One region of the Micromonospora sp. NPDC002575 genome, then DNA from elsewhere that is predicted to be linked to it. Evidence: riboswitches for the same ligand, from Rfam matches in the RefSeq annotation. Region 1 holds a riboswitch; each other region holds the start of a gene.

The links. A riboswitch is a leader RNA that binds a small molecule or an ion and turns the genes downstream of it on or off. The one in region 1 is predicted to bind cyclic di-AMP.
Region 2: it holds a riboswitch for cyclic di-AMP, as region 1 does, so the genes downstream of both, ACFYWL_RS18260 (C39 family peptidase) here and ACFYWL_RS11985 (coiled-coil domain-containing protein) in region 1, are expected to answer to the same signal.
Region 3: it holds a riboswitch for cyclic di-AMP, as region 1 does, so the genes downstream of both, ACFYWL_RS07920 (NlpC/P60 family protein) here and ACFYWL_RS11985 (coiled-coil domain-containing protein) in region 1, are expected to answer to the same signal.

Annotation. Positions count from the first base shown of each region.
Region 1 covers NZ_JBIARA010000006.1:135,403-147,757, reverse strand. Annotated here, with positions in the region: gene ACFYWL_RS12040 (RNA polymerase sigma factor) at 1-315, shown strand, start outside; gene ACFYWL_RS12035 (hypothetical protein) at 437-949, opposite strand; gene ACFYWL_RS12030 (CsbD family protein) at 1,183-1,356, opposite strand; gene ACFYWL_RS12025 (heavy metal translocating P-type ATPase) at 1,425-3,701, opposite strand; gene ACFYWL_RS12020 (hypothetical protein) at 3,714-4,736, opposite strand; gene ACFYWL_RS12015 (heavy-metal-associated domain-containing protein) at 4,768-4,977, opposite strand; gene ACFYWL_RS12010 (metal-sensitive transcriptional regulator) at 5,126-5,428, shown strand; gene ACFYWL_RS12005 (DUF305 domain-containing protein) at 5,597-6,253, opposite strand; gene ACFYWL_RS12000 (hypothetical protein) at 6,337-6,804, opposite strand; gene ACFYWL_RS11995 (heavy metal translocating P-type ATPase) at 6,915-8,936, opposite strand; gene ACFYWL_RS11990 (YibE/F family protein) at 9,271-10,770, shown strand; cyclic di-AMP (ydaO/yuaA leader) riboswitch at 10,937-11,067, shown strand; gene ACFYWL_RS11985 (coiled-coil domain-containing protein) at 11,072-12,097, shown strand; gene ACFYWL_RS11980 (carbonic anhydrase) at 12,280-12,355, opposite strand, start outside.
Region 2 covers NZ_JBIARA010000011.1:170,495-176,500, forward strand. Annotated here, with positions in the region: gene ACFYWL_RS18245 (acyltransferase family protein) at 12-1,172, shown strand; gene ACFYWL_RS18250 (hypothetical protein) at 1,399-1,788, shown strand; gene ACFYWL_RS18255 (hypothetical protein) at 1,940-2,713, shown strand; cyclic di-AMP (ydaO/yuaA leader) riboswitch at 3,246-3,388, shown strand; gene ACFYWL_RS18260 (C39 family peptidase) at 3,608-4,483, shown strand; gene ACFYWL_RS18265 (helix-turn-helix domain-containing protein) at 4,645-5,742, shown strand; gene ACFYWL_RS18270 (hypothetical protein) at 5,781-6,006, shown strand, end outside.
Region 3 covers NZ_JBIARA010000004.1:59,527-65,532, forward strand. Annotated here, with positions in the region: gene ACFYWL_RS07915 (NlpC/P60 family protein) at 211-1,227, shown strand; cyclic di-AMP (ydaO/yuaA leader) riboswitch at 1,438-1,578, shown strand; gene ACFYWL_RS07920 (NlpC/P60 family protein) at 1,645-2,631, shown strand; gene dcd (dCTP deaminase) at 2,795-3,373, opposite strand; gene ACFYWL_RS07930 (pyridoxamine 5'-phosphate oxidase family protein) at 3,500-4,072, shown strand; gene ACFYWL_RS07935 (zinc metalloprotease) at 4,144-5,127, opposite strand; tRNA gene ACFYWL_RS07940 (tRNA-Gly) at 5,371-5,444, shown strand; gene ACFYWL_RS07945 (helix-turn-helix transcriptional regulator) at 5,536-6,006, opposite strand, start outside.

The DNA.
Region 1 (12,355 bases):
CCGAACCCGATGGTCACCCTGAACGAGGCGGCGGCGGTGGCCATGGTGGACGGTCCGCACGCCGGCCTGGCCCTGCTCGCCCCGCTCGACGGCGACGAGCGCGTCGCCGGGCACCACCGGCTCGCCGCCGTGCGGGGTCACCTGCTGGAGCTGGCCGGGGACGGCGCAGCCGCCCGGGAGGCGTACCGAGCGGCGGCCCGGTCCACCACCAGCCTCCCCGAGCGCCGCTACCTGGAGTCCCGCGCGTCCCGCCTGCCCGCGCCCGCCTCGGCTGCCCCCCGCCCCACGCCGCCGCGCCCCGCCTCGGCTCGGTGATCAAGAGAAAAGCGTCAAAATTGATCTTCGGAATGACGCAAACCTCTTGATCACCGAGCCGGAGGCGGGGGGCGTTAGCTGCAGGAGGCCCACATCGTCGAAGGCGATGGCACTGCCGGCGTCAGGCGTGGCAGTCTCGGGCCAGCTTTGGTGGGATGTCGACGAACGTCTCGCCCAGCCACTTCGCCGGGCTGGCCGCCTTCGCGCCCCCGTCGAGCTGCTTCGCCACGTCCCCGATCAGCTTCTCGATCTCCGGATCCTCGGCGCGCGCCGCCTGCTTGCGTACGTCGCTAGCCAGCCCCGCGATGGTCCGCTTGAGCCGGTCGTTGAGCTCGTCGGGGGTGGTCTCCTTGTCCCGGGTGGCGGCGGCCGAGTCGGCGGCGAGCTTCTTGCTCCCGGCGAGGATCAGCCGGTCGACCTCCCCGCACACCTCGACGGTGTTGGCGGCGGTCACGCCGGGTGTGGACGCGGACGGCGTCGAGGTGGCGGCAAACGGCTCGACGGAGTCGGTCGGCGCGGTGGAAGCGGTGGGCGCGGTGGGCGCGGCTGCCGGGTCGTCGGCGGTTTCGCCGGACTGGCAGCCGGCGGCGAGTGCGACCAGGGTCACCAGGGCGGCGGCGCGGAGCGCGGTCACGGCAGGACGAGACATGTTCTCCCCGTTCGGTGGTGGACCGTCCCAGCATGCCGGTCGCCGTCCACCTGCGCCGCGCCGGCCCGCCGAGGCACAGACGCCCGCCGAGGCACAGACGCACGCCGAGGCACAGACGCACGCCGGGGCACGAACAGCAGCGGCCGGCACAGGGCCACGAACGCGCGCGCCGGGCCGGCGACAGGGGCCGGTCCGGCGCGCGCGACGGGACGTACGACTCAGCTCTTGAAAGCGTCCTTGATCTTCTCGCCGGCCTGCTTGAGGCTGGCCTTCGCCTGGTCGTTGCGGCCCTCGGCCTCCAGCCGCTCGTCGTCGGTGGCCCGCCCGGCACCTTCCTTCAGCTTGCCGGCGGCGTCCTCGGACGCGTTGGCGATCTTGTCATCGATACCCATGGGAACCTCCAACGTTCACTGCGGTGGTGCGACACCCACCCAGTACCCCGACGTCGCCCGCCGAACCCTCAGGGCCGGCGGGCCGGCTGGAAGCGGCGCAGGCGGAGGCTGTTGGCGACGACGAAGACCGAGGAGAACGCCATCGCCGCGCCCGCGATCATCGGATTGAGCAGGCCGGCGGCGGCCAGCGGCAGCGCGGCCACGTTGTAGGCGAACGCCCAGAACAGGTTGCCCCTGATGATCCCCAGGGTGCGGCGGGACAGCCGGATCGCGTCCACGGCGGCCGTCAGGTCCCCCCGCACGAGGGTCAGGTCGCTGGCCTCGATCGCCACGTCGGTGCCGGTGCCCATGGCCAGGCCCAGGTCGGCCTGGGCGAGGGCGGCGGCGTCGTTGATCCCGTCGCCGATCACCGCCACGGCCCGGCCGTCGGCCTGGAGCTGCTTGACCACGTCGACCTTGTCGGCGGGCAGCACCTCGGCGGTCACCTCGTCGATGCCGACCTCGGCGGCCACCGCCCGCGCCACCGTGGCGTTGTCGCCGGTGAGCAGGATCGGGGTGAGGCCGAGGGCGCGCAGCCCGGCGACGGCCGCCGCGCTGGTCGGCTTCACCACGTCGGCCACGGTGAGCACCCCCCGGGCCCGGCCGTCCCAGCCGGCCAGCACCGCCGTCCGGCCGGCGGCCTCCGCGCCGGTCACCGCCCGTTCGAGCTTCTCCGGTACGTCGAGTCCGCGCTCCCGCAGCAGCCGGAGCCGCCCGACGACCATTTCGCGGCCGTCGACGGTGCCGGTGACGCCGAGCCCTTCGACGTTGGCGAAGCCGGTGACCGGGGCGAGCGGGCCCACCTCGGCGGCTGCGGCGGCCACGGCGCGGGCGATGGGGTGCTCGCTCGCCGCCTCCAGCGCCCCCGCGAGCCGCAGCAGCTCGGCGGCGTCCTCGCCGTCGGCGGGGAGCGCGTCGACCAGGGTCATCCGGCCGGTGGTGACGGTGCCGGTCTTGTCCAGCACCACCGTGTCGACCTGCCGGGTGGATTCCAGCGTCTCCGGGCCCTTGATCAGGATGCCGAGCTGCGCGCCGCGCCCGGTGCCGACCAGCAGGGCGATCGGGGTGGCCAGGCCGAGGGCGCACGGGCAGGCGATGATCAGCACCGCCACGGCGGCGGCGAACGCGGCCGTCGGGCCGGCCCCCGCGCCGAGCCACCAGCCGAGGGTGCCGGCGGCGAGCGCGATCACGATCGGCACGAACACCCCGGAGATCCGGTCGGCCAGGCGCTGCACGGCGGCCTTGCCGGTCTGGGCCTGCTCGACGAGCCGCGCCATCTGGGCGAGCTGGGTGTCGCCGCCGACCCGGGTGGCGGTGACCACCAGCCGGCCCCCGGCGTTGATGGTCGCGCCGACGACGGTGTCGCCGGGGCCGACCTCGACCGGCATGGACTCGCCGGTGAGCATGCTGGCGTCTACGGCCGAGGTGCCCTCGTCGACCACGCCGTCGGTGGCGATCTTCTCGCCGGGGCGGACCACGAACCGGTCCCCCACGGCGAGCCGGTCCACCGGGACCCGGGTCTCCACGCCGTCGCGCAGCACGGCGACGTCCCGCGCGCCCAGCTCCAGCAGGGCGCGCAGCGCGGCACCGGCGGTCCGCTTGGCGCGGGCCTCGAAGTAGCGGCCGGCGAGGATGAACACGATCACCCCGGCCGCCGCCTCCAGGTAGATGTTGCCGGCCCCGTCGGTGCGGGTGATGTCGAACCGGAACGGGTGGGTCATCCCCGGCTGGCCGGCGTCGCCGAGGAACAGCGCCCACAGCGACCAGCCGAACGCGGCCAGGGTGCCCAGCGAGATGAGGGTGTCCATGGTGGCCGCGCCGTGCCGCAGGTTGATCAGGGCGGCCCGGTGGAACGGCAGGCCGCCGTAGGCCACGACCGGCGCGGCCAGGGTCAGCGACAGCCACTGCCAGTAGTCGAACTGCCAGGCGGGGACCATGGCGAGGACGACCACCGGCACGGCCAGGGCCACGGAGACCCAGAGCCGGGTACGCAGCCCGCGCAGCTCGTCCACCGGCTGGGCGGCGGTGGCGGTGGCCGACTCGGGCGAGGGCGAGGGCGAGAGAGGGGGTGGCAGGGCGGCCGTGTAGCCGGTCTTGGTGACGGTGGCGATCAGGTCGTCGGGGGTGACGTCGTCGGCGTACGAGACGGTGGCCTTCTCGGTGGCGTAGTTGACCGTGGCGGTCACGCCGTCCATCCGGTTGAGCTTCTTCTCGATCCTCGCGGCGCAGGACGCGCAGGTCATGCCGCCGATCGCCAGTTCGATGCGGTTCGGTGCGACCGGTAGCGGTCGCGTGGGCGAGCTCATCGTTGCCTCCCGTCAGTCGTGCCCGTGCCCGGGGGCGCCGTGGCCGGCGTCGACGGTCGGGGTGCTGGTGGCGGCCGGTACGCCGGTCGCCGTCGGTGCGCCCGTCATCGCCGGTACGCCGGTCGTCGTCGGTGCGCCGGTCGTCGTCGGTGCGCCCGATGCGCCGGGGCCAGCTCCGGCGGGGGTGCTGGCGACGACGGTGAACTCGGCGGTGCGCACCACGTCGCCGTGCCGGAAGTCCAGGTAGAGCCGGTAGCTGCCGGCCGAGGGGAACTCGGCGGAGAACGTGACGCCCGGCCCGGCGGGGGTCGTCCCGTCGTTGGGCGCGCCCTCCGGGTGCACGTGCAGGTATGCCAGGTCGCCTTGGCGCAGGGCCACCAGGTGCCCGTACGCGCCGAGGTACGGCTGGAGGTCGGTGACCGGCGTGCCGTCCCGGCTGACGGTCAGGGTGAGCCGGCTGGCCCGGCCGGGCTGGACCCCGCCGGCCAGGGTGACGGTGTAGCCGTCGACGGTCGTGGCGGTGGCGGGCGGCGGCAGCGGTCGGGCGGCGAGCGCGCCGGGAACGGTGACGTCGACGCCGAGGGTCAGCGCCGGCCCGCCGGCCGGGGTGAAGTCGGCGAACGCCCGCCAGACGCCGGGGCCGGCCAGCGGGGACGCGACCCGCCAGGTGCCGTCCGGCCCCGCCTCCGGGTGGACGTGCCGGAAGCCGGAGAGGTCCCGCCGGGCGACGATCAGGTGCATCGGCTTGTCGTGCGCGACCTCGTAGCGGGTGACCGGCTGCCCGTCGGGGCCGGTGATCCGGAAGGCGAACTCGCCGGCCGGGGCGGCCAGCGGGGCGAGGGTGTAGCCCCGGTCGGAGACGAGCAGCCCGCCGGGCAGGTGGGCGGCCGGGGCGTCCCCGGCGTCGGCGTGGGCGTCGTGGCGGGTGTCGGCGGCGGGGGTGACGGGGCCGACCACCTGGCCGACCCCGTACGCCGCGCCGAACACCGCCGCCAGGCCGAGGGCGAAACCGCTCAGCTTCGTCGCCGTGTTCATCGTGTGCCTCGACTTCTCCGCAGGGGCGGCGTCACGCGCCGACGAGGGTGTATCCGGCCTCGTCGACGGCGGCGCGCACGGTCTCGGTGTCCAGCGGGCTGTCGCTGGTGACGGTGACCTGGCCGCCCTCCAGGTCCACCTTGACGTTGGTGACGCCGTCGATCGCACCAACCTCGGTGACGACCGAGCCGGCGCAGTGCCCGCAACTCATCCCCCGCACCTCGTACGTCGTGCTGACCATCGCTCTCTCCTTCCGCTGCACCTCACGTTACCCCCGGGGGGTAATGGTGAGGCGGACCACTGGCCTGGAAACGCCAGGGATACCGGGTGGGGGTATCCGCCAGGTCGAACCGTAACATACCCCTGAGGGGTATGTTAATCTCGGTCGCATGACCGGACCCATGCCCGCCCCGACCCGGGGGTACACCGCCAGCAAGGACCAGTTGCTCGCGCGGCTCCGCCGCGTGGAGGGTCAGGTCCGTGGCATCGAGAAGATGGTCGACGAGGACCGCTACTGCATCGACGTGCTCACCCAGATCTCCGCGATCCAGGCGGCCCTGGACAAGGTCGCCCTCGGCCTGCTCGACGGGCACGCCCGGCACTGCCTGCACGAGGGCGCCGTCGAGGGCCGGGCCGACGAGATGGCCACCGAGATGATGGCCGCCGTCGGCCGCCTCATGAAGCGCGGCTGACGCCGCCGGCGCGCCGAAGGCCGCGACCGCGACCGCGGCGCGACTCCCCGGCGCGACCGACACTCGCTTGATCAACTTCATGTCGGCGACATGGGGGCATCCCGAGCCGCGGATACCCCCACCTCGCCGGCATGGCGCACAGCACGACCCGGCCGTCCGATCCGGCCGTCAGAGCCGGGCGAGGATCTTCCTCATCTGGTCGATCTCGCCCTGCTGGCTAATGGCGATCTGCTGGGCCAGCGCCTTGGCCTCGGGGTTCGCCCCCTCGGCCAACTCTTCCCGCGCCATGGTGATCGCGCCCTCGTGATGGGCGATCATCGTGCGCAGGAACTTCCGGTCGAAGTCGACGCCGCTCGCGCCGGCCAGCTTCGTCATGTCCGCCTCGGACATCATCCCCGGCATCGCGTGGTCCATCTCCGGCATGCCGTGCCCGTGCCCCGGCGCGGGCGACAGGACCGGCCGGCCCCACCCCGCCAGCCAGCCGGTCATGGTGGCGACCTCCGGGGCCTGGGCGGCCTTGATCGCGGCGGCGAGCCGCTTGACCTCCGCGTCGGCGGCGCGGGTCTCGGCCAGCTCGGCCATCTCCACGGCCTGCCGGTGGTGCGGGATCATCATCTGGGCGAACATCACGTCGGCGTCGCCGAACGCGGCCGACCCGCGCGTGGGAGCCCCGGAAGCGATGGAGCTGGCAGTGGCGGCGCCGGCGGCCGGCTCGTCGTGATTGGGCGAGCCGTGGCCGGCGGAGCCGCAGGCGGCCAGGGTGAGGACGGCGGTCAGGGCAGCGCCGGCCAGGGCAGCGCGGCGCGCGACAGTACGAGTGGTCACGGTGAATCCTTCGGTCTCGTCACGTGCGTGGGCAGGACGGGGACGCGGGTCACCGGCGGAGCCGGGCACCGCGCCGGGCCGTCCTACGTACGCGACACCGAGACCTCGGCCAGCCGAAGTCCGAGCGGGCGGGGTGGCGGGGCACGCGGTCCGGCGGGCACGCCACCGGCCTGCCTGCCGGGCGGGCCGGGTGCCCGGGCACCGGTCAGCAGGAGCACGGCGACGAGCAGGGCCACCCCGAGGGCGCCGAGCATCGCCAGGCAAACGCTCCACCCGGACGGCCCGTCGGCCCGACCACCGCCCGCGCTGCCGGGGAACGCCACAGCGCCACCCGCGCCGCCGACAAGCGCCCCGGGGACACCCGCGGCCTCGGCGTGCACCGCCGGGGCGGGGTGGCCGTCGCGTGGTGTCGCCCCGTCGTGGCCGGCGTGGGTGCCGCCGGAGTGTGCGCCGTGGCCGAGGGTGTGCATGGCGGCGAGGCCGACCAGGGTGCAGAGCAGCAGCGCGAGGCGACCCCACCGCCCGCCCGCCGCCGCCGTCGTCGTCCGCACACCACCACGCTAGAGCCTCGCCCGAGGTCGACCTGCCTCGCCTCGCCCGTGGATGCAGGGGCGCGGAACGTGGCCCGACGCGCACGCCGGATTTGCGGCCCCGGCCGGGATCAGCCGGGGGTGAGGCGGACCCTGCGGAGCAGTTGGGCGTTCAACGCCACCACGATCGTGGACGCCGACATCAGGATCGCCCCGACCGCCGGGCTCAGCGCCACCCCCGCCCAGGCCAGCGCCCCGGCGGCCAGCGGCAGGGCCACCACGTTGTAGCCGGCCGCCCAGGCGAGGTTCTGCACCATCTTGCGGTACGACGCCCGGGAGAGCCGGGCGACCGCCGCCACCCCGCGCGGGTCGGACGAGGCGAGCACCACCCCGGCGGACTCGATCGCCACGTCCGTGCCGGCCCCGATGGCGATGCCCACGTCGGCGCGGGCCAGCGCCGGGGCGTCGTTGACCCCGTCGCCGACCATCGCCACGGTCAGCCCCCGTCGTTGCAGCTCGGTGACCTTCCCGTCCTTGTCGGCCGGCAGCACCTCCGCGAAGACCTCGTCCACCCCGGAACGGAAGCCGAGGTCGGCGGCGACCGCGTCGGCCACGGCCCGGGCGTCCCCGGTGATCATCGCGATGGTGCGGATGCCCTGGGCGCGCAGCTCGGCGATCGCCTCGCGGGCCTCGGAGCGCACCTCGTCGGCGAGGGCGAGCGCGCCGAGCACCGTGCCGGGAAGGCGGACCAGGTGCAGCACGGCCGCCCCCCGCCCAGCCCAGTCAGCGGTGGCCTGCTCCAGCTCGGCGGGGAGGCCCGCGCCCAGCTCGCGCAGCAGCGCCGGGCCGCCCACCGCGTACTCGGTGCCGTCGATCGTGGCCCGCACCCCACGGCCCGGCAGGGCGCGGAAGCCGGTGGCCGGCGCGGGACCGCCGCGTTGCTCGGCGGCGGCGACGATCGCGCGGGCCAGCGGGTGCTCGCTGTCCGCCTCGACGCCGGCGGCCAGCCGCAGCAGTTCGTCCTCGCTGGTGCCGGCGACGGCCGCGACGCCGGTCACGGCGTGCTCGCCCCGGGTCAGGGTGCCGGTCTTGTCGAACAGCACCGCGTCGACGGTGCGCATCCGCTCCAGCGCGAGCCGGTTCTTCACCAGGATGCCGGAGCGCGCCGCGACCGCCGTGGACAGCGCGATGACCAGCGGGATCGCGAGCCCCAGCGCGTGCGGGCAGGCGATGACCAGAACCGTGACGGTCCGCACGACGGCCTCGTCGGTGTCGCCGAGGGCGGACCAGACCACGACCGTGACCACGGCGGTGGCGGTGGCGACGTAGAACAGCCAGGCCGCGAAGCGGTCGGCGAGCACCTGGGCCCGGCCGCTGGAGCGCTGCGCCTCGGCGACCATGCGCTGGATGCCGGCGAGGGTGGTCTCCTCGCCGGTGGCCTCCACCTCGACCCGGATCGCCGAGTCCGTGGCCACCGTGCCCGCCACCACCCGGTCGCCGACCGACCGGGCTACCGGACGGGACTCGCCCGTGATCATGGATTCGTCCAGCTCGGCGGCCCCGTCGACGACCCGGCCGTCGGCCGGCACCCGACCGCCCGGCCGGACCAGCAGCACGTCACCGACGCGCAACTCGGCCACCGGGACGCGCTCGGCGCCGCCGTCGGGGCGGACCCGCTCCGCGTCGTCGGGCAGCAGCGCGGCCAGCGCCGCGAGGGCGCCCCGGGCCTGGCCGATCGCCCGCATCTCCTGCCAGTGCCCGAGCAGCATGATGGTGACCAGCGCCGCCAGCTCCCACCAGAAGTCCAGGTCGAACGCGCCGGCGCTGGTGGCCAGCGACGCGGCGTATGCCACGCTGATCGCCATCGCGATGAGCAGCATCATGCCGGGCGCCCGGTCGCGCAGCTCCCGGACCGCGCCGACCAGGAACGGCCAACCGCCCCACCAGAAGACCGCCGAGCCGAGCACCGGGCCGACCAGGGCCCGGCCGGGGAACTCCAGCGAGTAGCCGAACCAGTCCATCACCATGTGGCTGGTGACGACGATCGGCAGGGTCAGCGCGAGGCAGACCCAGAACCGGCGGCGGAACATCTCCGGGTCGTGCCCGGCGTGCTTGTCGTGCCCGGCGTGGTTGGCGTGCGCGTCGTGGGCCATGGTTCCAACATGCCCCGCCGCCCGTCGAAACGGCAGCGTGTCGGGCACATGGCGGTATCAGAGCGCCCGGAACACCGCCATGTCGCCGACATGGTGTCGGCCGACCTGCGTTCGCAGGTGAGGGTGGCTACGATTCCGGGCGATGGGACGCGGTCCGCTCCCGGCGGCTCGTGAGGAGGGGCGGGGCTTCGGGCGGTCCTCGGGGGCGGGCGGGTCCCCGAGGGGTCGACCGGGTGTGGTCGTCCGGGCAGTCGGCCCGGATCGATCGCCCGCGACGCTGAACCGTCCGGGCCGCCGAGCCGTATCCCGCGCTGACACCGTTTGGAGATCGTCGATGGGCGCCGACCACAACCGACCCGCTCCGCCCACCCCACCGGGGGTGCGGCGGGTCCTCGTCGCGACCGTGGTCCCCCTCTTCGTGATCACCGTGATCGCGGCGGCCGTCCTGTGGCCCCGCGACGGCGGCCCGGAGGTCGACGGCAGTTCGCCGGTGCCCCGCTATCACGGCACGGTGACCCGGGTGGTCACCGAGGAGTGCCCGCCGCAGCCGGAGACGCCGGAGGGCGGCGGGCCGGGCGTCGCGGACGGCCCGTGCGGCACGGTGACCGTCCGGGTGGAGCAGGGGCCCGACGCCGGGCAGCAGGTCGAGACGCCGATCCCGACCGGCCCCGGCGCGCCCACCGTCGCCGTCGACGACCGGATCGTGCTGGTGAAACTGACCGACCCGGCCGACCCGGCGGCGAGCGCCTACAACATCGCCGAGCACCAGCGCGGCACCCCGCTGATCTGGCTGGCGGTGGTGTTCGCGCTGGCGATCGTCGCGTTCGGCCGCTGGCGGGGGGTGGCCGCCCTGGCCGGGCTCGCCGCCACCTTCGCCATTCTGCTGACGTTCGTGCTGCCCGGCATCGGCGCGGGCGGGTCGCCGTTGCCGATCGCCGTCGTCGGCTCCGCACTGATCATGTTCGTGGTGCTGTACCTCACCCACGGGGTCACCGCGCAGACGTCGGTTGCCGTCCTCGGCACCCTGGGCAGCCTGGTGCTCACCGGACTGCTGGGCACCCTGGCCACGGCGGCCACCCACCTCACCGGGTACGGCAGCGAGGACGCCACCACCCTGTCGATGTTCCGGGGCGACGTGGACCTGCACGGCCTGCTGCTGGCCGGCATCATCATCGGTTCGCTCGGGGTGCTCGACGACGTCACCGTCACCCAGGCGGCCACGGTCACCGAGCTGGCGCACGCCAACCCGGGGTTGTCCCGGTTGCAGCTCTACCGGGCGGCCACCCGCGTCGGCCGGGCGCACATCGCCTCCACGGTCAACACGATCGTGCTGGCGTACGCGGGCGCGTCGCTGCCGCTGCTGCTCCTGCTCACCGCCGACTCCCGCCCCGTGACCGAGATCCTGACGAGCGAGTTCCTCGCCCAGGAGATCGTCCGCAGCGCGGTCGCCACGCTGGGCCTGATCGCCGCCGTGCCGCTCACCACCGGGCTGGCCGCCGTGGTCACGGCGGCAGGACGCACAGCGGCGGAGCGCACGGCGGCGGGACGCACGGCGGCGGGGCGCAACGCAGCGGGGCACTCCACGGCGGGGCACACCGGCACAGGGCACCCTACGGCGGGGCACGCCGCCGCGACCCGCCCCGGCCCGGCGGGCGGCGGGGACGTGCCGGCGGCGCGTACCCGCGGGGGCGGACGGCGGACCGCGGACCGCGATCTCGCGCTGGAGGCGCTCGGCGGCGGCCGGGCGGTCGGGGGGTTCCCCGACGACCAGGCCACCACCCACCCCCCGGCCGGACGGCCGCACCGAGAAGGAGGCACGGACACCGCATGGTGACACTTCGCAGCGTGACCGATGGCGGCATCCGCCCTGAGAAGCGCATCACTGATTACCGACGGCGATTACGAAATGACGCTTTTAGTCGGCATCCGGACGTAGCTCCCCGCATGGCCTCTCGGGTAACCTCGCTGCCGGTCACCGCCGAAGGCGCGAAGCGGCGCCTGCGGTGCCGCCGCCCAATCGCCGCGAGGCGAGCCGGGGAACCAGGTGCCCGGGGTGAATCCGCGCGAGCGGTAGGGGCCGCTTCCGCCCCGAACCCGTCAGCTAACCCGGTCGGCGGTCGATGGAAGGGAACATTGTGACGGCACCCCTGCACCGCTGGTTGACACCCGTGGTGGCCGTGCTCGCTGCCCTGGCGGTCGTCGCCGGGCCGGCCGCCCCGGCGCTCGCCCTGCCCGCCGCCGCCCCCCAACCCTCGGGGCACGAGGAGGACGACGAGCCCCAGCTCATCACCGACGTGATCGAGGCGACGAACCGGGACTACGTCCAGGCCAAGTCGAAGCTCGAAAAGTCCAAGAAGCGCCAGGCGCAGCTCGCCGACGAGGTGCGCAAGGCTCAGGAGGAGCTGGACGCGCTCGCGCCGCAGGTCGGCGAGATGGCCGCGCAGTCGTACCGGACCGGGCGGGTCGGCGCGATGGCGATGCTGCTGGAGAGCAACAGCCCGGACTCGTTCGTCAAGCGCGCCTCCGCCCTCGACGAGCTGAACATGGTCAACGCCAACAAGCTGGCCGAGGTCAGCGCGGCGAAGAACCGCGCCGAGCAGGCCAAGCTCGCGCTCGACGCCGAGGTGCGCGAGCAGCAGAAGCAGGCGTCGGTCATGGCGAAGAAGAAGCACGACGCCGAGAAGGCGCTCGCGCTGGTCGGCGGCAAGGGCTTCACGGGCGGCCTGGTCAACGCCACGTCCCCGGTCGCGAGGATCGCGCCGGGCCGGTCGTCGGACGGCAGCTGGCGGCCGGAGTCGTGCAGCGAGAACGACCCCACCACCTCCGGCTGTGTCACGCCTCGCACGCTGCACGCCTACAAGGAGGTCAAGCGGGCCGGCTTCAACCGGTTCGTGGGCTGCTACCGGCCGGGCGGGCCGTGGGAGCACCCCAAGGGCCGGGCCTGCGACTGGTCGCTCCAGAACAGCGGTTTCTCCCCCTGGCACAACAACGACACCCGGATGTACGGCAACAATCTCGCCGCGTTCCTCATCCGCAACGCCGACCGGCTCGGCATCTACTACGTCATCTGGAACCGGCAGATCTGGTTCCCGGCGAACGGCTGGAGCTCCTACAGCGGGCCGTCCAACCACACCGACCACGTGCACATGTCGCTGCTCTGACGCCGCGTGCCGCGCATGCCGAGAGGGGCCGTCCCGCTGCGGGGGCGGCCCCTCTCGTCGGTTCTCGGGCAGTGGTGTGCGGCAGGCGACGGTCGTAACGCCAAGGGCTGGCGAGCGCCAGGCGGTGGGCGCCGGGTGGCGGTGAGCGCCGGGCGGTGTTGTGCGTCAGGCGGCGGTGAGCGTCAGGCGGCGGCGCGGGTCGGGGTGGCGTCCGCGGCCATGGCGGCCGGCACGGCGGCCACCGTCCGCACCCCGCCG
Region 2 (6,006 bases), on a different contig from region 1:
GGAGGAGAGCGGTGCTGGTGACCCCCGCGGACGGTCGGACCACCGGCCTCCCCGGCGCCCCGACCGTCGTACGCCCCGACGCGCCGGCCCGCCCGGCCAGCCGGCTGCCCTCGCTGACCGGGCTGCGCTGGGTCGCCGCCCTGCTCGTCTTCGGCTACCACGTCGGCACCATGCGGATCGTCGGCCAGCCCGAGGCCAAGGCCGTCGTCGACTGGCTGTTCACGCTGGGCCTCTCCGGCGTCGAGTTCTTCTTCATCCTCAGCGGCTTCGTGCTGGTCTGGTCGGCCCGCGACGGGGACCGCCGCCGCGACTTCCTGCGCCGCCGGCTCGCCAAGATCTACCCGAACCACCTGCTGATGTGGGCGGTGGTGCTGGCGACCGGGGTGTGGGTCTTCGCCGACCCGGTCAACGTCCGCGCCGCGCTGGAGAACCTGTTCCTGGTCCAGGCATGGGACCCGACGCCCGGCTACTTCTACAGCGTCAACTCGGTGAGCTGGTCGCTCTCCTGCGAGCTGTTTTTCTACGTCTGCCTGCCGTTCGCGCTGCCGCTGGTGCGCCGGGCCCCGGTCGGGGCACTGTGGGCGGTGGTGGCAGCCGTGCCGCTGCTGATCGTGGCGCTCTGGCCCGGGCAGCGCCTGGTGCCGCAGGAGAGCACCTGGTGGTTCACTCAGATCTTCCCGGTCGTGCGATCCCTGGAGTTCTGGATGGGGGTGGCCGCCGCCGAGCTGCTGCGCCGGGGGCGCTGGCGCGGTCCCGGGCTCACCGCCGCCAGCGTCATCTTCGTCGTCACCTGGGTGGTCGCCGCCCAATGGATCCGCGCCGAGCTGTGGGCGGCGCTGCTCGCGGCGGCGTACCTGCTGGTCATCGTGGCCGCCGCCGACGCGGACGTGCGCGGCGCGCGGACGCCGTGGCGGTCCCGGCCGATGGTCTGGCTCGGCGAGGTCTCCTTCGCCTTCTACCTGGTGCACGTCTTCGTCATGATCACCGTTCTGCGGCTGGCCGACCGGCTCGGCACGGGCCTGCCCGGCTGGTGGGGCCCGCTGGCGGCGGTCGGCTTCCTGCTGGTCAACCTCGGCCTGGCCGCGCTGCTGCACCGGTGGGTGGAGACGCCGCTGACCCGCCTGCTCGGGCCGCCGCGCCGGCCCCGCGCCCCGGCCGCCGCCGCGCCCTGACCCGCCGCCGGCCGCGCCCCCGACCCGCCGGCCGCGCCCCCGACCCGCCGGCCGCGCCCCCGACCCGCCGGCCGGGCCCCGACCCGCCGGCGGTGGTGCGCCCCCGATCCGCCGCCGCCGGCCGTGCCCCGGGCCGCCGGCGGTCGTGCGCCACGCCACGCCGCGCCGAGCAGGTGACACGCTCGCCGGCGGTGCGTCGTGCGGCCGGCGACGGTAGCGTGGGGTGGTGCTTCCCGTCGCGCTGACCTGTCCCCTGTGGTGGGTCGCGCGCTGGACCGCACGGATGCTGGCGGCCCTCGCCGTCGTGGTCGCGTTCTCCCTGGGCACCGCGTCGCTGCCGCTCGGCGCGATGGCTACCGGTGGCGTCGAGCCCGGCCCGGCCACCGCGGCCACCGCCGTCGCGGGCTCCGCTGCCGACGAATCGGCGGGAGCCGCCGTTTCCGTGTCGGTCGCGGGCGCCACCGCCGCCGCGGACGCCGCCGGCCCCTTGCCTCCGGCCGACGCGCCGCCGCCCGCCGAGGCCGGGCCCCCGCCGGCCGCCACGCCGGCCCCGCAGCGGGTGCCGGCCGGGTTCGTCCCCACCGCCGCCGGCCCCCGCGCGCCGCCTGCCGCCTGAGCCACGCGGCGGGCCCGCCCGCCCGCACCGTCGCCGACGAACCCACCGCTGCCCCCGCCCGCCGGGTCCGGCCGCACACGCCCCGCCGTACGCGCCCCGCCCGGCGGCGGCGCGGATCCCTTTCCGCCTCCACCCCCGTGAGGTGCCGACCATGGACATCGTGCTCTACCAGTTCCTGACCGAGGTGCCGCTGGCCGCCGCCATCTGGTCGGTGCTGCTCGTGCTGGCGCTCACCGTGCTCGCCGTGCTGGTCGCCCGCCCGGAGCGGGACCGTCCGCCCGCCGCCGAGCCACCGTCCCGGCCCGCCGCCCCGCCCGCCCCCGAGGCCGCCGACCTGCGCCGGTACGCCGAGGAGGTGGCCGTGGCCGCCGCCGGGGCCGCGCAGAACGCCCGCCGCCGGCGGGCCGCCTGGACGGCCGCCCAGGACGCCGCCGAGCGGGCCTGGCAGGCGTACGACGAGGCGGAGACCGCCGCCCGGCGCTTCCGCGACGCGACCGCCCTGCCGACGCCGCACACCCCGCGTACCCCGGCCGAGTACGCGGCCCGGGAACGCTGGCTGCACCACGCCGCCACGGCGGCCCACCTGCGGGGAGAGCTGTCCATCGGGCAACTTTGCGACGTCTTCGCCCGCCGGGGCGGATGGGACCCCCGGCGGCACCCGGTGGAGCAGGAGGTCGTCCTGGCCCGGGCCGTCCGGGACGGCAGGCTGGCCCGCTACCGCGCCGCCGCCGCACGCGAGCGGGCCGCGTGGGACGACGCCGAACTGGCCGCCGAAGCCGCCCGGGCGCTCGCCGCCGAGGCGTACGCCGCCGCCGAGCGGGTCCGGCCCGCCCGGGTGCCGGCGGCCAGCGCAACGGCCTCCAGCAGGGCCCTGAAAGCCCTCGGCTGGCACCCACCCCGCTGGCACCCAGCCCAACTCGGCTAACCACCCCACCCCAACCCACCCCGGCCCGGCCCGGCGCGGCCCGGTGCGGTCCGGTGCGGCCCGGTGCGGTCCGGCGCGGCCCGGTGTGGCCCGGTGCGGCCCGGCGCGGTGCGCCGCGGCCCGGCCCGACTCGGTGCGGTGATCAAGAGATTTGCGTCATCGTGGAGATCAACCCTGACGCTTTTCTCTTGATCACCGGGGCGAGTCGGGCCGGGGTGAGGGGGCGGGGGCGAGGGGCCGGGGCGGGGGGTGGGTGGGGCGTGAGGCGGGTCACGGGTTTGGGGGATCGGGCAGGCGGAGCATTCTGTTCGACCGGGGGCGTTATTCGCCGGGGATTCGCGGCTCGTCGTCCCGTTGCGGGGCGGCTGACGTCGGATGAGTCGGCAGTCCCATTGAGTCACGTCAGTATCCGAATGGCCCGTAAATTTGCCGGCCGTTGGATGTTTAAGCAGGTGGCGGGGGGTTGGCAGGGCTTCCGTCGGCCAGTAGTGTCGGCCCGTCCGGTGCGGTACCCGATCGCAACAGGCGACGCCGCGCCGACCCGCTCAATCGTGACCATCACGAACCGGGGACCCATTGCACGTCCGGGGTGAATCCGCGGGCCACGGCCTGCGGTAGGGCGATCTTCCCGCCCGAATCCGTCAGCTAACCCGGTAGGCGGTGTCGGAAGGAGTTCCATCCTCGTGCAGCACGAACCCACCCCCCGGGTTGTTCCTCCACCACGGAGCCCGGTGCTCGCGTCCGCCGCCGTCGAGCCGGCGCACTGACCGTCGCACCCCTTCTCGTACGCCCGCCTGAGCGGGCGCCCCAGAAAGCGGACCCCATCGGCCGCGGACACGTCCGTGCCGCCGTGCGCCGACGCGCGCCCGGGGCCTCCGCTTCCGCCCCCGCCCCGTGGAGGAACACGTGAACGATCAGCTCAAGCGGCACCTGCGGCGACTCGCCACGGAACGCCCCTACCAGGTCGTCGCCGGCTCCGCCGCGGCGCTCCTGCTGGCGTCCGGCACCGGTGCGCTGCTCGCCGCCGCCGACGACGCCCCCGCCCCGCAGCAGGCCACCAGCGCCGCCGTGACCGAGGTGGCGCCCCGGCTCGACGACGCGGCCAGCCGCGCCCAGGCCCGGATCGCCGCGCCGCTCTCGGCCGCTGCCCCGCCCAGCGCCACCCCGTCGCCGAGCGCCACCTCGGCCACCCCGAACCCCGACCTGACCGCCTCGGCGACGCCGAAGAAGACCACGGCGAAGCCGGCGGCCCCGAAGCCGCCCTCGTCCAAGGTCCTCGACTACGACTACGAGGCCCAGAGCACCTACTACTACTGCGGCCCGGCGGCGGTGCGCAACGCGCTCTCCGCCACCGGCGTCGACGGCGCCCAGGACGACCTGGCCGCACGTCTCGGCACCACCGAGATGGGCACCAACTCGGCCTACGACACCACTCGGGTGCTCAACGAGATGGTCAAGGGTGAGCCGTACCGGACCCGGCTGATCCCCGGCGGCGCCGCCACCTCGGCGGAGGCGGAGCGGCTCCGGGCCGACGTGGTGAAGGCGGTCAGCGCCGGGCGTGGCGTCGTGGTCAACATCGCCGGCGACGCCACCGACGTCGACGGCGGCTGGCACTCCTTCCCCGGCGGCCACTACATCGCCGTCGTCGGCTACCGCGACTCCGGGCGCACCGTGCGGATCGCCGACTCGGCGGACCCGGCCGTCCCGGCGTACTGGATCAGCACCGCATCCCTGGCCCATTGGGCCGCGACGCGGGGCTACTCGGCCTGACACGCCCTCCCCCCGCCGGCCCCGGCTCCCTTCCGAAGGGAGCCGGGGCCGGTGCCGTCTCCGGGGAGGCCGGGGCGGGCGGGTGAAGCGGCAATTCCCGGTCGGCCGGAGGGTCTCGTGCACTGGCCCGTTCCGACGCCCGGGTGTGCGATTATCGCACTATGGCTGATGACCAGGAGTGGTGCTCCGTCGGCGAGCAGGTGCGGCACGCCCGGCTGTCCCTGGGGCTGTCACAGCAGGACCTGGCCAGCGCGGTGGGCCTCGACCGCACCATGCTGGCCAAGGTCGAGGCTGGCACCCGCCGGCTGGATGGCCTCGAACTGGCGCGACTGTCGCGCGTGCTGCGGGTGTCGATGGACTACCTGATCGAGCCACGGCCGGCTGTGCTGTCCCGGCGGGCCGCGCCGGTGACCGAGGAGGTTGGCACCGACGCCGCCCGTGCCGCCGAACGCCTGGAGATCGCCCTCGTCGAGTGGCTTCGCGACGTACGGCAACTCGTGGGGCTCGGCGTGTTGCGGACCCGTCCACCGCTCCGCTACCCGGGCACGGTCACCGCCGAGGACCAGGCCAGGCAGGCAGCGCAGTGGCTCAGGCGAGAGTGCGGGATCGACGATGGGCCGATCGACAGCATCGTCGAGGTCTGCGAACGTGCCGGCCAGTGGACGCTGGTGACCAATCTACCCGGCGACGGGGCGTCGCTGATCGAGGCTGACCTCGCCGTCGCGGTGGTGAGCACCTCGGGCGATCCTGGTCGCCGCCGGGCGACGGCCGCGCACGAACTGGGCCATCTGATCATTGGCGACGAATACTCCAGCGATCTGGGTGTCAGCGCCTCGCGGACGCACCGAGAGTCCGCCATCGACGCCTTCGCAGCGGAGCTGCTGCTGCCCGTCCAGGTGCTCGCAGCCGCGCGGAATGCCGACCGGATGACCCGGGACCAGCTGGTGGGCTACGCGGCTCGGTACCGTACCTCCTGGTTGCTGGCTCTGCGGCAGGCGGAGCAGGCAAAGGCCATCGATGCGTCGACCCGGCGGCTCTGGAGCCAGAACCGGCCCACCCGGGCCGAGTTCATGGAGGCTCTGGGCTGGGTTCCGCAGCCGGACCTCGCATCGGTGCGGGTGCCGCCGACCTACGCGCACGCGGTGATGGGGGCGTTGCGGACCGGCCGCATCACCCGAACCAGGGCTGTCGAGCTGATGCACGGCCAGATCACCGAGCCCGACCTGCCGGACGACGACGACCTGGAGATCGAGCCGTGATCCGGCCGCCCCAGACGCCCGTCCTGGTAGTGGACACCATGGTGCTTAGCCACTTCACTCTCGCCGACCGGCTCGACGTCCTGCACGACCTGCTGATCGACGCGGAGTGCTGGACAACGCAGGTGGTGATCGAGGAGCTCCGGATGGGCTCGGCCATGCGGCCCGAGCTGGCGGTGGCGTGTGAGGCGGATTGGCTGGGTGTCGCCCGCCTGGACACGCTCGATGAGATCCGGTGCTTCACGAGATGGACCTCGTTGCTGGGCG
Region 3 (6,006 bases), on a different contig from region 1:
GGCCCGCCGCGGTCGCTCCCGTCTGCCCCGCCCCCCTCGCCGGGCGGCCCACACCCGTTGTGCAGGAACGGTTTGCGAGGCGTCACGGTGTGCCGACCCGCCTTGATTCCTCACGCGGGACTCCCCTAATGTGAGGCGCTGACCGCTGTGGGTCGTCTGCCTCGATCTTCCCTCTCGCGAGGCGCCCGGCGGTCGGTTGCGAAGGAGTCGGTGCCGGTGGCAACCATGCCCCCTCATCGTCATGCCCCGGAACGGTCAACCGCTCGCCCGGGTGGTGCCCGCCGTTTCGCACGCCGCCTGCTCACCCTGGTCGCGGCGGTCGCCGTCGGCGCCGGGACACTGACCGCGCCCGCGTACGCCGAGCCGTCGGTGGACGAGATCGAGGCGCAGATCGACAAGCAGTGGGAGCAGCTTGAGCCCACCATCGAGCAGTACAACAAGGTCCGCGCCCAGCTCAAGGTGAACCGTGAGAAGGCGGCGGAGGTGCAGAAGAAGATCGAGCCGCTGGCGCTCGAGACAGAGCTGGCCATGAACCGCGTCGGCGACCTCGCCTCCCGCTACTACATCTCGGGCCCGTCGCAGGACATCGGCGCGCTGCTGGTCAGCACCAAGCCGGGCACCCTCGCCGAGCAGCTGACCATTCTGGACCGGCTCGCCGCGCAGGAGCGCAGGCAGGTCGAGGGCGTGCTCGCCGTCCGGGCGAAGTACGACACCGAGAAGCAGAAGCTCGACACGCTCATCGCCTCCCAGGAGAAGCAGACCAAGGAGCTGGCGGCGAAGAAGACCAAGATCAACGCCGAGATCAAGCGGCTCCAGGCGTCGATGCCGAAGACCGTGGTGTCCACCGAGGGCTGCCCGACGGTCACCGGCGTGGTCAGCTCGGCCGCCCGCACCGCCATCCGGACCGCCTGCGCCCAGGTCGGCGACCCGTACGTCTGGGGCGCCACCGGCCCGAACTCGTTCGACTGCTCGGGCCTGACCCAGTACGCCTACAAGGCCGCCGGGATCCACCTGACCCACTTCACCGGCGCCCAGTGGAACGAGGGACGCGCCATCCCGCGTTCCGAGGCCCGCCCCGGTGACCTGGTGTTCTTCTTCAGCGACCTGCACCACGTCGGCCTCTACATCGGCAACGACAAGATGGTGCACGCGCCCCGGGCCGGCAAGCCGGTCAACGTGAGCAGCATCAACACCATGCCGGTGGCCGGCTTCCGCCGACCCGGCTGACCCGGACCGGCCCCCGCGAAGGCCGCGCCGCGCAGCACCGCCCGAAGGCCCCCGGTCACCCGACCGGGGGCCTTCGGCGTGCGGCGGGCATCGAAGCCGACGAGGGGCCTGTACGGTGTGTCACGGCCCGTCGGGTTGCGAAGCGATGACGCCCGTCTCTACTCTGGCCAATTGTCGGCCGGTAGCTGCACCGCCCAGCCGGGCGGTGACGGTGCGACACCGCCGAGTCGCCTCCGGGCGAGCCGGGGACCCAGGTACGCCGGGGTGAATCCGCAGCGGCGCTGCGGTAGGGCGCTCTCCCTTCCCGCCCGAACCCGTCAGCTAACCCGGTAGGCGGTAGAGGAAGAAGGAGAACGGAGCCCGGTGGCACACCATGCCCCGCGGCGCCCGTCACGCCGGACGGCCGACGCCGACCGGATGCCGGCTGCGCCGCGTACCCGCTGGTCACGCTGCACCACCGCCCTCGCCGCCCTGGTCGGCGTCGCCGTCGTCCTGACCGGCGCACCGACCGTGGCCCACGCCGACCCCTCGGTCGCCGAGATCGAGCGGCAGATCGACGAGGACTGGAACAAACTCGAACCGCTCATCGAGCGGCACAACGCCACCCGCCAGGACCTGGCCGCCAAGCGCAGGCAGGCCGACGCGCTCGCCGCGCAGATCGGGCCGCTCCAGCGCCAGGTGGACGAGGCGATGAGGAAGGTCGGCGGCCTCGCCGTCGAGGCGTACAAGGGCGACAACATCTCGGTGGTCAACGCCCTGCTCGGCAGCCGCACGCCGAGCCAGATGATGGGGCAGTTGGAGCTGCTCGACCGGTTCGCCCAGCGCCAGCAGCACGACGTCCAGGCGGTCGTCGACCTCCGCGACGAGCTGGCCGCGAAGAAGCAGCCCCTCGACGAGATGGTCGCCCAGCTCGCCCGCACCGAGGCCCAGCTCGCCGCGAAGCGGAAGCAGATCAACGCCGAGATCGACCGCCTGCAGAAGCTGCGGCTGAAGGTGTACGGCAACGGTGGCGGCGGCCCGCTGAAGCCCGCCCCCTGCCCGGCGTCCTACCCGGGTGGCGGCGCGGGGACGGCGGTGAAGTTCGCCTGCGCCCAGATCGGCAAGCCCTACGTCTGGGGCGCGGAGGGCCCGAACTCGTACGACTGCTCGGGGCTGATGCTGGCCGCCTGGGCGAAGGCCGGCGTCTCGCTGCCGCACAACGCGGCCCAGCAGCGGTCGGTGACCGCCAGGGTCAGCCGCGCCGACCTGCGCCCCGGCGACCTGGTGTTCTACTACTCCGACCTGCACCACGTCGGCATGTACGTGGGCGGGGGCTGGGTGGTGCACGCCTCCCGGGCCGGCGTCCCGGTGAAGATGAAGCGCGTCGACGACGGCCCGATCCACAGCTTCGGCCGCCCCTCCTGAGGTGCAAGGAGGGGCCCCTTGTTAACGCATACGGTCGAGAAGGGGCCCCTTCTCACACCCCTGTGGCGGAGGGCGGCGCAGCGCGCCCCAGGAGGAGCGGGGCGTCCAGCGGAGCGGGGCGTCAGCGGGTCGGCGTCAGTGGGGCGGCGTCAGCGGGTCGGCGTCAGCGGGGCGGCCAGGTGCGCCAGTTCTGCCAGGAGCGGCTCGGGGTAGGGCCACGCTGGCCCTGGTAGCGCGAGCCGTAGACCGCCGAACCGTACGGGTGCTCGGCCGGCGACGACAGCCGGAAGATGCACAACTGGCCGATCTTCATGCCCGGCCAGAGCGTGATCGGCAGGTTCGCCACGTTGGACAGCTCCAGCGTGACGTGGCCGGTGAAGCCCGGGTCGATGAAGCCGGCCGTGGAGTGGGTGAGCAGCCCCAGCCGGCCCAGGCTCGACTTGCCCTCCAGCCGGCCCGCGAGCTGGTCGCCGAGCGAGATCACCTCCAGCGTGGAGGCGAGCACGAACTCGCCGGGGTGCAGCACGAACGGCTCGCCGTCGGGCACCTCGATCATGGAGGTCAGGTCGTCCTGCTGCACGGACGGGTCGATGTGCGTGTAGAGGTGGTTGTTGAAGACCCGGAAGAGCTTGTCGAGGCGTACGTCGATGCTCGACGGCTGCACCAGGGTCGGCTCGAACGGCTCCAGCGCGAGCGTGCCGGCCTTCAGCTCGGCGACGAGGTCGCGGTCGGAGAGCAGCATCGCAACACCATAGCGAGGTGGGTCGGCGGGCCTGGTCAGCGGGGCTGGTGAGCGAGCCTGCGAATCGGGTGCCCGACCCGCGCGTCGCGCTTCGCGTGTCGTACAGGTGTTCGATAGGATGTCGGCATGGCTTCCTGGTCCGAATTCGCCGCTGACGAGCCACGACTCGCCGACGGGATCCGTCACCTCATGCAGCAGTACGGGCCGGGCTTCGGCTACCTGGCCACCGTCCGCGCCGACGGTGGGCCCCGGGTGCACCCGGTCTCCCCGGTGATCACCGACGAGGGGCTCTTCTGCTTCGTCGTCGACTCGCCGAAGCGGCGCGACCTCGAACGCGACGGCCGCTACGCGCTGCACTCCTTCCCGCCGGAGGACAGCGACGACGAGGCGTACGTGGCCGGGCACGCCCGACCGGTGACCGACCAGGCCCGGGTGGCCCGGCTCGCCGAGATCGGGCGGGCCGCGCCGCAGGTGGACTGGCGGCTCTTCGAGTTCACCGTCGACGTGGCGATGCTGGCCCGGCGCGGCGACGCCGGCACCGTTCGCCCCGGCGAGGCGACCGACCGGCCCGCCGTGCAGGTCTGGCTCGACCCCGGGGCCGCCGACGCCGCTGGCACCGCCTCGGGCGGGGGCGCTGTGGGCGTACCGGATCGGCGGTCGGCCCTCGGCGGGCGCGGTGCCCATCGTGCGGCGGCCTGACCCCCACAGACGCCGGTGCCGGCCCGTCGGGAGACGGAGCCGGCACCGGGGCGATCAACAGCAGTGGTACGTCAGGGGGCGCGGTAGGCGTCCCACGCGGTCAGCATCCGGGCCGCCTGGCCGGCGGTGAACTGGTACATGCACGTGTCGTAGGTGTAGTCCATGAAGTTGGTGATCGGGTCCAGCCCGGCCGCGGTGCAGGTGTCCCGGCCGGTCGGGCACTGGTACGCCGGCGAGGCCTCCGCCGGGGTGTCGCTCACGCCGTCGCCCGAGCCGGAGCAGCCGCCCTGGAAGGTGTGGTAGAGGTTCAGCCAGTGGCCGACCTCGTGAGTGCCGGTGTCGCCCTGGTTGTAGTTGGTGGCGGTGCCGCCCGGCAGCGACTCGCCCAGCACGACGACGCCGTCCATGTTGTCCAGCCGGCGCTTCGGGAAGGTGGCCCAGCCGAGCAGGTCGTCGCTCAGCTCGCCGAGGTAGACGTTCAGCGTGTTCTTGCCGCCCTCGCGCAGCGAGCTCTTCATCGAGCGCTCAGCCGAGGAGCCCTGCACGATCGGGTACCACGCCGGGTTGGTGACCCGGTTGATCTTCTGGAGCTGGAAGCTGAAGGCGGTGGCCGCGCCGCCGGTGGCACCGCTGTAGGACTGGTTCAACACGCTGATCTGCGAGTTGATCATCGAGTCGGGGATGTTGCCACCGGCGCGGGTGCTGTCCTCCTGGATGACGTGCACGATGACCGGGATGGTCACGGTGGCGAGCGCCGCGGCGCCGGCGCCGACCCGGAAGTTTGCCCGCTCGCGCAGGGCGGCGGCGAGGTCGGCCTCCCGCTCGCGGGTCTCCTTCGCGGTCAGTTCGTTCGGCTCGTGCTTGGCGTGCGCGCCGGCCTTCACCCGGGCGTCCGAGTGGACGTCGGCCGGCTCGGCGCACGCTTCGGTCGGGGCGGCGGAGAAGGCCGAAGCGGCCGGGACGACACCCACGGCGGCGGTGCTGAGCAGCAGCGCGAGGGTCGTCGACGCGACGCCGGCGGTGCGCCGGGTCAGCAGGTTGGGACGGAGTCCCATGGGCCCACCTCTTTCTGGCGGCGCGGCAGGGGGTGTGTCGCGCCGTGGCTTGAACGTGCGGGAGACGTTACAACCGATCGAGAGATTTGAGAATGGGCATATGTTGCCGCGGTGAAAATCCTACGCACCATCGATGGCCTGCGGATCTTGGTCGCCGGGGTGTCGGCGTGGTCGGGATGGTGGAGCACGTGAGGGGGTGCCTGGGTGCAGGCGGCGACGGCGTCGGGTACAGTGGGTCCGCCTGCGGGTGTAGTTCAATGGCAGAACATCAGCTTCCCAAGCTGACAGTGCGGGTTCGATTCCCGTCACCCGCTCCACGCACGAAGGCCCTGGTCAGGACGCAAGTCCCGAGCCAGGGCCTTCGAGGTTTCAAGGTCAACGATCATGCGGCGTGCCATTGGCGTGCCATTAGCCCTGTTGGCCGTCGCTAGGAGTTGGGGCGGCGAGTAGCTCGACCAGCACTCCCCAGTGCGCGACGCGTCCGCGGTGCTGCCTTGCCTGAAGCATGAGGTTCGCCACCACCAGCGATGGGTCGCTGTCTGGGATCTCAACCTTCAGGTTCTTTTGGATCCATGACCTGACCTCGCTCCACCTGTAGAACATGGTGCCCTCGCGGGCGGGGTTGATCGGAGGTGGGAAGGTGCCCGGCCCTCGATCGCCCGTGGCGTATCGCCGCACAGACTCTCTGCTCTGCCCGATGCGACCGGCGATGTCGGCAAGCGTCACCAGATCTTGATCGAGTACACGAAGCGCGGTCAGGCCAGCGTGGTCGAGGGTCTTGACTGCGGAGGTGATCGCGTCCGCCATCGTGCTGGCCTCTCGATCGAACTCTGCGATCGGAAGGCCGTTCTCTGTGCCGAAGGCCGCGTCATCGCAGCC